4 regions of the Pseudescherichia sp. L3 genome follow, and region 1 is predicted to be linked to each of the others. Evidence: predicted binding sites of a transcription regulator. Region 1 holds the regulator's gene; each other region holds the start of a gene.
The links. The regulator sigma-54, encoded in region 1, starts transcription at its own class of promoters, with help from an activator protein. The targets are predictions, from matches to a motif close to GTTGGCACANNTTTCGCTNT.

Region 1 (2,205 bases):
CCGTCGAACGCCCGGACAATTAGTGTTGTTTCAGTTTATCTTTATGTTTGTTTAACTGTCGCGCCAGTTTATCAATTAAACCGTCGATAGCCGCATACATGTCTTGCCCTTCCGCACTGGCGTGGAGGTCGCCACCGTTAACGTGCAGTGTGGCGTCCGCGACGTGTGTCACTTTCTCCACTTTTAACACAATGTAGACCTGATTGATCCGCTCGAAGTACTGCTCCAGCTTAGCAAATTTTGTACCGACAAAATCGCGCAGTGCTTCAGTAATTTCGACATTGTGCCCTGTAATGTTGAGCTGCATAGTGTCTTCCTTATCGGTTGGGTCAGACCAGCTGCTTGCGCTGGTTAGACGGCGGGATGGATAAAGACTCTCGATACTTCGCAACGGTACGGCGAGCCACCATGATACCCTGGTCGGACAGCAGGGTGGTCAACTTACTGTCACTCAGTGGTTTCGCAGGGTTTTCTGCGGCTATCAGCTTCTTCACCAGCGCGCGAATGGCCGTCGACGAGGCTTCGCCGCCGCCTTCGGTATTCACGTGGCTGGAGAAGAAGTATTTAAGCTCAAAAATACCTCTCGGGCTGTGCAGGTACTTCTGGGTTGTCACGCGTGAAATGGTGGATTCGTGCATCTCGACGGCCTGGGCGATATCTGCCAGCACCATCGGTTTCATAAACTCTTCGCCTTTGTCGAAAAAGGCCTGCTGCTGTTCAACGATGCAGCGGCTGACGCGCAGCAGGGTATCGTTACGGCTCTCCAGGCTCTTAATCAGCCATTTGGCTTCCTGGAGATTGCTGCGGATAAACTGGCTGTCGGCATCGTTACGCGTGCCACTGCACATGGCGGCATAGTGCTGGTTGATCTGCAAACGCGGAATGCTGTCAGCGTTAAGCTCGACCATCCAGCGGCCGTTATGCTTGCGCACCAGCACGTCGGGGATCACATACTCCGGCTCGCCGGTCTGGATCGACTGGCCAGGGCGTGGATCCAGCGACTGGATCAGGTTCACCGCCTCTTTCAGCACCTCTTCCTTCAGGCGGGTCACGCGCATCAGGGTGCGGAAATCGTGGTTTGCCAGCAGATCGAGGTGATCGCTGATGATCAGTTTGGCTTCGGCCCGCCACGGCGTATCGCTGGCGAACTGGGAGAGCTGAATCAGCAGGCAGTCGCGCAGGTCTCTTGCTGCTACGCCCACCGGATCGAAACGCTGGACGCGTTTCAGCACCGCTTCCACCTCGTCCAGGCCAACGTTGCTGTCGCCCATACTGTCGAGGATATCCTCCAGCGAGACGGTCAGGTAGCCCGTCTCATCCACGGCATCGACAATGGAGGTGGCAATAGCGCGATCGGTATCAGAGAAGGGGGTCAGCTCCACCTGCCACATCAGGTAGTCCTGAAGTGACTGGGTGGTCTCGCCCTGGTAGACGGGAAGCTCGTCGTCCTGGTAGTCTACGCCATTGCCCGACGGCGTACCGGCGGTGTAGATCTCATCCCAGCTGGCATCCAGCGGCAGCTCCTCGGGCATATCTTTCTGCTCAAGGGCGTCGGCGGAGTCTAATGTTTCGGTGTCCTGGGTCTGCTGGGCGTCTATCTCATCGTGAAGATCGGTTTGCTCCAGCAGCGGGTTGCTATCCAGCGCCTGCTGAAGTTCTTGCTGAAGTTCCAGCGTCGAGAGCTGCAACAGACGAATAGCCTGTTGCAGTTGGGGCGTCATGGCGAGCTGTTGGCTTAGCCGCAGTTGCAAACCTTGCTTCATGTTCAGAGCACTTCTCTCCCGCTAAAACATTACCGTCATTAACCCTATCAGAGTCTGAAGTCTTCCCCAAGATATACGCGTTTAACCTGTTCGTCTTCAAGGATTTGCTGCGGCGTGCCGTGGGCTATCAGATGCCCCTGGCTGACGATGTAGGCGCGTTCGCACACGGCCAGCGTCTCGCGCACGTTGTGGTCGGTGATCAGCACGCCGAGCCCGCTGTCGCGCAGGTGCTCAATGATGCGCTTAATGTCGATAACGGAGATGGGGTCAACGCCGGCAAAGGGTTCATCCAGCAGGATAAATTTAGGATTTGCTGCCAGCGCACGGGCGATCTCAACGCGGCGGCGCTCACCGCCGGAGAGGGCCTGGCCGAGGCTGTCGCGCAGGTGTTCGATGTGAAACTCTTCCATCAGCTCATTGGCGCGATCTTCACGCTGCTCTG
Region 2 (2,205 bases), on a different contig from region 1:
TCTGCGGTCTACTGATGCTGTTTGGTTTTACCTCGGTGGGCACCATTGAGGTCGGGGTGCTCTACGCCTTTATCAGCTACCTTGGCCGCCTTAACGAACCGTTGATTGAGCTGACCACCCAGCAGTCGATCATGCAGCAGGCGGTGGTGGCGGGTGAACGCGTGTTTGAGCTGATGGATCGTCCGCGCCAGACCTACGGTGACGATGAGCGTCCACTGGCCAGCGGCGCAATCGACATCGAAAATCTGTCGTTCGCCTATCGCGACGATAGCCTCGTATTACAGGACATCGACCTCTCCGTGCCGCCACGCAGCTTTATCGCGCTGGTGGGCCACACCGGCAGCGGCAAGAGCACCCTCGCGAGCCTGCTGATGGGCTACTATCCGCTGACAAAAGGGGAGATCCGCCTTGACGGTCGACCGCTCTCAACTCTCAGCCACGACGTGCTGCGCCAGGGCGTAGCGATGGTCCAGCAGGATCCGGTGGTACTGGCGGACTCCTTCTTTGCTAACGTTACCCTCGGGCGCGATATTAGCGAAGCGCAGGTATGGCAGGCGCTGGAAACCGTTCAACTGGCAGAGCTGGCGCGTGGCATGCCCGATGGCATCCATACCAGTCTGGGGGAGCAGGGGAATAACCTGTCGGTGGGACAGAAGCAGCTGCTGGCGCTAGCCCGCGTGCTGGTTGCCACCCCGCAGATCCTGATCCTTGACGAGGCAACGGCGAATATTGACTCCGGCACCGAGCAGGCGATTCAGCAGGCGCTGGCCGCGGTACGTCAGCATACGACGCTGGTGGTCATAGCCCACCGCCTCTCTACTATTGTGGAAGCTGATACTATTCTGGTTCTGCATCGCGGGCAGGCAGTGGAGCGTGGCAGCCATCAAGCATTGCTGGCCGCCGAAGGGCGCTACTGGCAGATGTATCAGCTACAGCTGGCGGGTGAAGAGCTTGCCGCCAGTGCGCAAGAAGAGTCGCTTATCGCCTGATGCACCATAATCAGGCAGGCTACTAACAGGATCGCCTGTTGGTGCAAAAACTGCACGCGCCATGCACTATCATGGTGCGTTTTTCTTTCCCAGGAACAATCTGAATCCCTGTCACACTTTTCTGCGTAACCGCTGCTCCTTTCCAGAGGCCTTAAACCGCTGAATTTTTCCCTTTTTCTAATTCTGGCACACCACTTGCAATACTCACCTCATGTTAGCTGCGGCCATTACCGATTTTCGACTGAGGGGGATTTATGAAGCTGGTTACCGTGGTCATTAAGCCATTTAAACTTGAGGACGTCCGTGAAGCACTGTCGTCTATTGGTATTCAGGGGCTGACCGTTACCGAAGTGAAAGGCTTTGGGCGTCAGAAGGGCCATGCTGAACTGTACCGCGGGGCGGAGTACAGCGTTAACTTCCTGCCGAAGGTAAAGATTGACGTGGCCATTGCAGACGATCAGCTTGATGAAGTGATTGATGTCATTAGCAAAGCGGCCTACACCGGAAAAATTGGCGACGGCAAAATTTTCGTTGCCGAACTGCAACGCGTTATCCGCATTCGTACCGGCGAAGCCGACGAAGCGGCACTGTAACGTCAGACACACAGTGATTGGGATGGGAAAAATGAAAAAATTAACCTTAAAAACGGCGATGGCCGCACTGACAGCGTTACCGGGTCTGGCGATGGCGGCTCCGGCCGTGGCCGACAAAGCGGATAACGCCTTTATGATGATCTGCACCGCGCTGGTGCTGTTTATGACCATTCCAGGGATTGCGCTGTTCTACGGCGGCCTGATCCGTGGCAAAAACGTGCTGTCGATGCTGACCCAGGTCACCGTGACCTTTGCCCTGGTGTGCGTGCTGTGGGTAGTCTACGGCTATTCGCTGGCGTTCGGCACAGGCAACAACTTCTTCGGCGACTTCAACTGGGCGATGCTGAAAAATATCGAGCTGACCGCCGTAATGGGCAGCTTCTACCAGTATATTCACGTTGCGTTCCAGGGCTCGTTTGCCTGCATCACCGTCGGCCTGATCGTCGGTGCGCTGGCCGAGCGTATCCGCTTCTCCGCAGTACTGATCTTCGTCGTGGTGTGGATGACCCTCTCCTACGTGCCGATTGCGCACATGGTCTGGGGCGGCGGCCTGCTGGCTTCCCACGGCGCGCTGGACTTTGCTGGCGGTACGGTGGTGCACATTAACGCCGCGATTGCGGGCC
Region 3 (2,205 bases), on a different contig from region 1:
CGGCATCATCACGTTGTTCATGGTGGAGGTTCCCACCAGCACGCCTTTGGAGCGGAAGACGTTGGTTAATACCTCGTTCTTATCGCTGCGCGCCACGTTGAAGATTTTTACCGCCACGTTGGGGTCGACTTCGTTGATCCCCTGGGCAATGGCGTCTGCCATCATGCGGGTGTTATTGGACATGGTGTCGTAGAAGAGAGTGATGCGATCCTCCTGATAGTCCGCCGCCCACTTCAGATACAGCTCAACGATTTGGGTCGGGTTTTCACGCCAGACCACGCCGTGAGAGGTCGCAATCATATCCACCGGCAGGTTGAAGCCGAGGATCTCGGTGATTTTTGGTGTCACCAGGCGGCTGAATGGGGTCAGGATATTGGCGTAGTAGCGCTGGCACTGCTCAAACAGCTCGTTCTGATCGACTTCATCATTAAACAGGCGTTCATCGCAGTAGTGCTGACCGAAGGCGTCGTTGCTGAACAGCACCGCGTCACCGGTCATGTAGGTCATCATGCTGTCCGGCCAGTGCAGCATTGGGGTTTCAACAAAGATCAGCTGTTTGCCGTTGCCGATATCTAAGCTATCGCCGGTCTTCACGGTATGGAAGTTCCACTCCGGATGGTGATGGTGACCGTTAATAGAGTCGATGGCGTTGGTAGTGCAGTAGATCGGCGTATTCGGGATGTGGGACATCAGCTCGGTCAGCGCACCCGCGTGGTCCTCTTCGGCATGGTTAATAATGATGTAATCAATAGCGTTAAGGTCGATCTCGCTGCGCAGGTTCTGCACGAACTCGCGGCTGAATTTATGATCGACGGTATCGATCAGCACGTTTTTGCCTTCGCGAATGAGATAGCTGTTATAGCTGCTGCCGCGCAGCGTTTTATATTCGGTCCCATGAAAATCGCGAACTTCCCAGTCACGTTGACCAACCCAATGAATGTTATTTTTAACCAGAATAGACATAGCAACCTCAATTTCAATTCAGCATGTTTGACTCAGATGCTTTGTCTATATCAAGTTGTATGCCAACTTTATAACTGACTGAAATTAAATAATTTATTAATGAGTTAACTCCAGGTGGGTAGTCACTTTGACTATCATCACTGTTGTCAATATGACACTATGTATTGTCAAAGTGACAGCGAGGTAACGATGAGTTTTTCAGTTGAGGTATTAGCCGGGATCGCCATTGAGTTACAAAGCGGCATCGGCCATCAGGATCGCTTTCAGCGGCTGATCGCCACCCTGCGTCAGGTCTTAGGCTGCGACGCCTCGGCGCTGCTGCGCTACAGCGCGCGGGAGTTTATTCCCTTAGCTATCGACGGCCTCGCGCCAGACGTGCTGGGGCGGCGTTTTACCCTTGAGGGACATCCCCGGCTGGAGGCCATCGCCAGGGCAGGGGACGTGGTGCGTTTCCCTGCCGACAGCGATCTGCCCGATCCCTATGACGGACTTATTCCTGGCCAGGAGGAGCTGAAAGTGCACGCCTGCATCGGCCTGCCGTTGTTTGCCGGGCAGCACCTGATTGGTGCCCTGACCCTTGACGGCATGTCGCCGGATCGCTTCGATAACTTCAGCGATGAGGAGCTACGGCTGATTGCCGCTCTGGCAGCGGGGGCACTCAATAACGCCCTGCTGATTGAGCAGCTGGAGAGCCAGAATATGCTCCCGGGCGCGCCTGCGATCTTCGAGCCGGTGACCACCACCCGGATGATCGGCCTGTCGCCGGGCATGACGCAGCTGAAAAAAGAGATCGATATTGTTGCCGCCTCGGATTTGAACGTGCTGATTAGCGGCGAGACCGGCACCGGCAAAGAGCTGGTGGCGAAAGCCATTCATGAAGGCTCTCCGCGTGCAGACCAGCCGCTGGTCTATCTTAACTGCGCGGCGCTGCCGGAGAGCGTGGCGGAGAGCGAGCTGTTTGGTCACGTCAAAGGGGCGTTTACCGGTGCGATCAGCAACCGCAGCGGCAAGTTTGAGATGGCGGATAACGGCACGCTGTTCCTTGATGAGATTGGCGAGCTGTCGCTGGCGCTCCAGGCTAAGCTGCTGCGCGTGTTGCAGTATGGCGATATTCAGCGCGTCGGGGACGATCGCAGCCTGCGGGTAGACGTCCGGGTGCTGGCGGCTACCAACCGCGATCTGCGGGAAGAGGTGCTGGCCGGACGCTTTCGTGCCGATCTCTTCCACCGCCTGAGCGTCTTT
Region 4 (2,205 bases), on a different contig from region 1:
GCGGCGTCATACGAACGCGGTCATTCTCTTCGATACGCAGGGCGATGTAGGCATCGATCGCGTCGTTAGTGAACACGCCGCCTGCGGTCAGGAACTCGCGGTCTGCATCGAGCGCCTGCAGGGCCTCTTCCAGGGAGCCAGCAACCTGCGGAACTTCTTTCGCCTCTTCCGGCGGCAGGTCATACAGGTTTTTGTCCATGGCTTCGCCCGGGTGGATCTTGTTCTTGATACCGTCAAGACCCGCCATCAGCAGGGCAGCGAAGCACAGGTACGGGTTAGCCGCCGGGTCCGGGAAGCGCACTTCGATACGGCGCGCTTTCGGCGAGGTTACAACTGGAATACGGATAGAGGCAGAGCGGTTACGCGCAGAGTAGGCCAGCATAACCGGTGCTTCGTAACCCGGGACCAGACGCTTGTAGGAGTTAGTGGTCGGGTTCGCCAGGGCGTTGATCGCTTTAGCGTGTTTGATTACGCCGCCAATGTAGTACAGGGCTTCTTCAGACAGGCCAGCATATTTGTCGCCAGAGAACAGGTTGGTGCCGTTCTTGGACAGAGACATGTGGCAGTGCATACCGGAACCGTTATCGCCAAACATCGGTTTTGGCATAAAGGTCGCGGTTTTGCCGAAGCGGTGCGCGACGTTGTGCACGACATATTTGTAGATCTGAATTTCGTCCGCTTTTTTGGTCATGGTGTTGAAGCGGGTCGCCACTTCGTTCTGACCTGCGGTCGCTACTTCGTGGTGGTGCGCTTCAACGACCAGGCCCATCTCTTCCATCACCAGACACATGGTAGAGCGGATGTCCTGAGAGGAGTCAACCGGCGGAACCGGGAAGTAACCGCCTTTCACCGCCGGACGGTGACCTTTGTTACCACCTTCGTATTTGGTGGAGGTGTTCCATGCGCCTTCGATATCGTCGATAGCCACGTGGGAACCGGAAATGTTGGCGCCAAAGCGAACGTCGTCAAACAGGAAGAACTCTGGCTCTGGCCCGAACAGAACGGTGTCTGCGATGCCGGTGGAGCGCAGGTACTCTTCAGCGCGTTTCGCGATGGAGCGCGGGTCGCGATCGTAGCCCTGCAGCGTGCCTGGCTCAAGAATATCGCAACGGATGATCAGGGTAGTCTCTTCGAAGAACGGATCAATAACTGCGGTAGAGGCGTCCGGCATCAGCACCATGTCGGATTCGTTGATGCCTTTCCAGCCACCAATCGAAGAACCATCAAACATTTTGCCTTCTTCAAAGAAGTCAGCGTTAACCTGATGGGCTGGGATAGTGACATGCTGCTCTTTACCTTTGGTATCAGTGAAGCGCAGATCGATAAACTTCACTTCATGTTCGTTCAGCATCGTCAAAACGTGTTCAGCGGACATACTTAACTCTCCCGGAATTTTTGGTCGTCGTGGTAACGAGGTTCTACACTTTATAAGTGGCACAATCGCCTTGCCTAAGATAAAGCGAAATCTGTGCCAACTTTTAAAACACCCCCAAAAGGCGCTATCATGCACGTCATAGTGCAAAAGGGCTGCACCATAATGGTTATCTTGCATCAATATAGTGCATATGCGCGATCGTAGTGCACTGTATTGGTGCAATTTACATTAAGGCGGCTCTCTACCGCTTCGTGAAACCGATCACAAAGCCCTACTTTCTACATTGTTTGTAAAGGTTCTTTGTGATCCTGTTCTGTACTGCGATTAATACGTGTACAATAACGCGCTATTTCTAATGCCTGAGGCAAAGTTGTGATCGAAAATTTGCGTAACATCGCCATCATTGCGCACGTTGACCATGGTAAAACGACCCTGGTTGACAAGCTGCTGCAGCAGTCTGGTACCTTCAGCGAGCGTGCTGAGACTACCGAACGCGTGATGGACTCCAACGATTTGGAGAAAGAGCGTGGGATTACCATCCTCGCGAAAAACACCGCTATTAAATGGAATGACTACCGTATCAACATCGTTGATACCCCGGGTCACGCCGACTTCGGTGGTGAAGTTGAACGTGTCATGTCCATGGTAGACTCCGTACTGCTGGTGGTCGATGCTATGGACGGCCCAATGCCGCAGACCCGCTTTGTAACCAAAAAAGCGTTTGCGCACGGCCTGAAGCCAATTGTCGTTATCAACAAGGTTGACCGTCCGGGCGCGCGTCCTGACTGGGTTGTGGATCAGGTCTTCGATCTGTTCGTTAACCTCGACGC

Region 2: glnK (P-II family nitrogen regulator) is a predicted target of sigma-54. The motif match lies at 1,172-1,191, and genes of this name have one in related genera.
Region 3: norV (anaerobic nitric oxide reductase flavorubredoxin) is a predicted target of sigma-54. The motif match lies at 1,011-1,030, and genes of this name have one in related genera.
Region 4: glnA (glutamate--ammonia ligase) is a predicted target of sigma-54. The motif match lies at 1,457-1,476, and genes of this name have one in related genera.

What each region holds. Positions count from the first base shown of each region.
Region 1 covers NZ_JANKYC010000004.1:72,688-74,892, forward strand. The annotation lists gene hpf (ribosome hibernation promoting factor) at 20-307, opposite strand; gene rpoN (RNA polymerase factor sigma-54) at 330-1,763, opposite strand; gene lptB (LPS export ABC transporter ATP-binding protein) at 1,811-2,205, opposite strand, start outside.
Region 2 covers NZ_JANKYC010000001.1:141,186-143,390, forward strand. The annotation lists gene NR795_RS00690 (SmdB family multidrug efflux ABC transporter permease/ATP-binding protein) at 1-989, shown strand, start outside; gene glnK (P-II family nitrogen regulator) at 1,244-1,582, shown strand; gene amtB (ammonium transporter AmtB) at 1,614-2,205, shown strand, end outside.
Region 3 covers NZ_JANKYC010000002.1:103,981-106,185, reverse strand. The annotation lists gene norV (anaerobic nitric oxide reductase flavorubredoxin) at 1-963, opposite strand, end outside; gene norR (nitric oxide reductase transcriptional regulator NorR) at 1,153-2,205, shown strand, end outside.
Region 4 covers NZ_JANKYC010000005.1:12,770-14,974, forward strand. The annotation lists gene glnA (glutamate--ammonia ligase) at 1-1,375, opposite strand, end outside; gene typA (ribosome-dependent GTPase TypA) at 1,748-2,205, shown strand, end outside.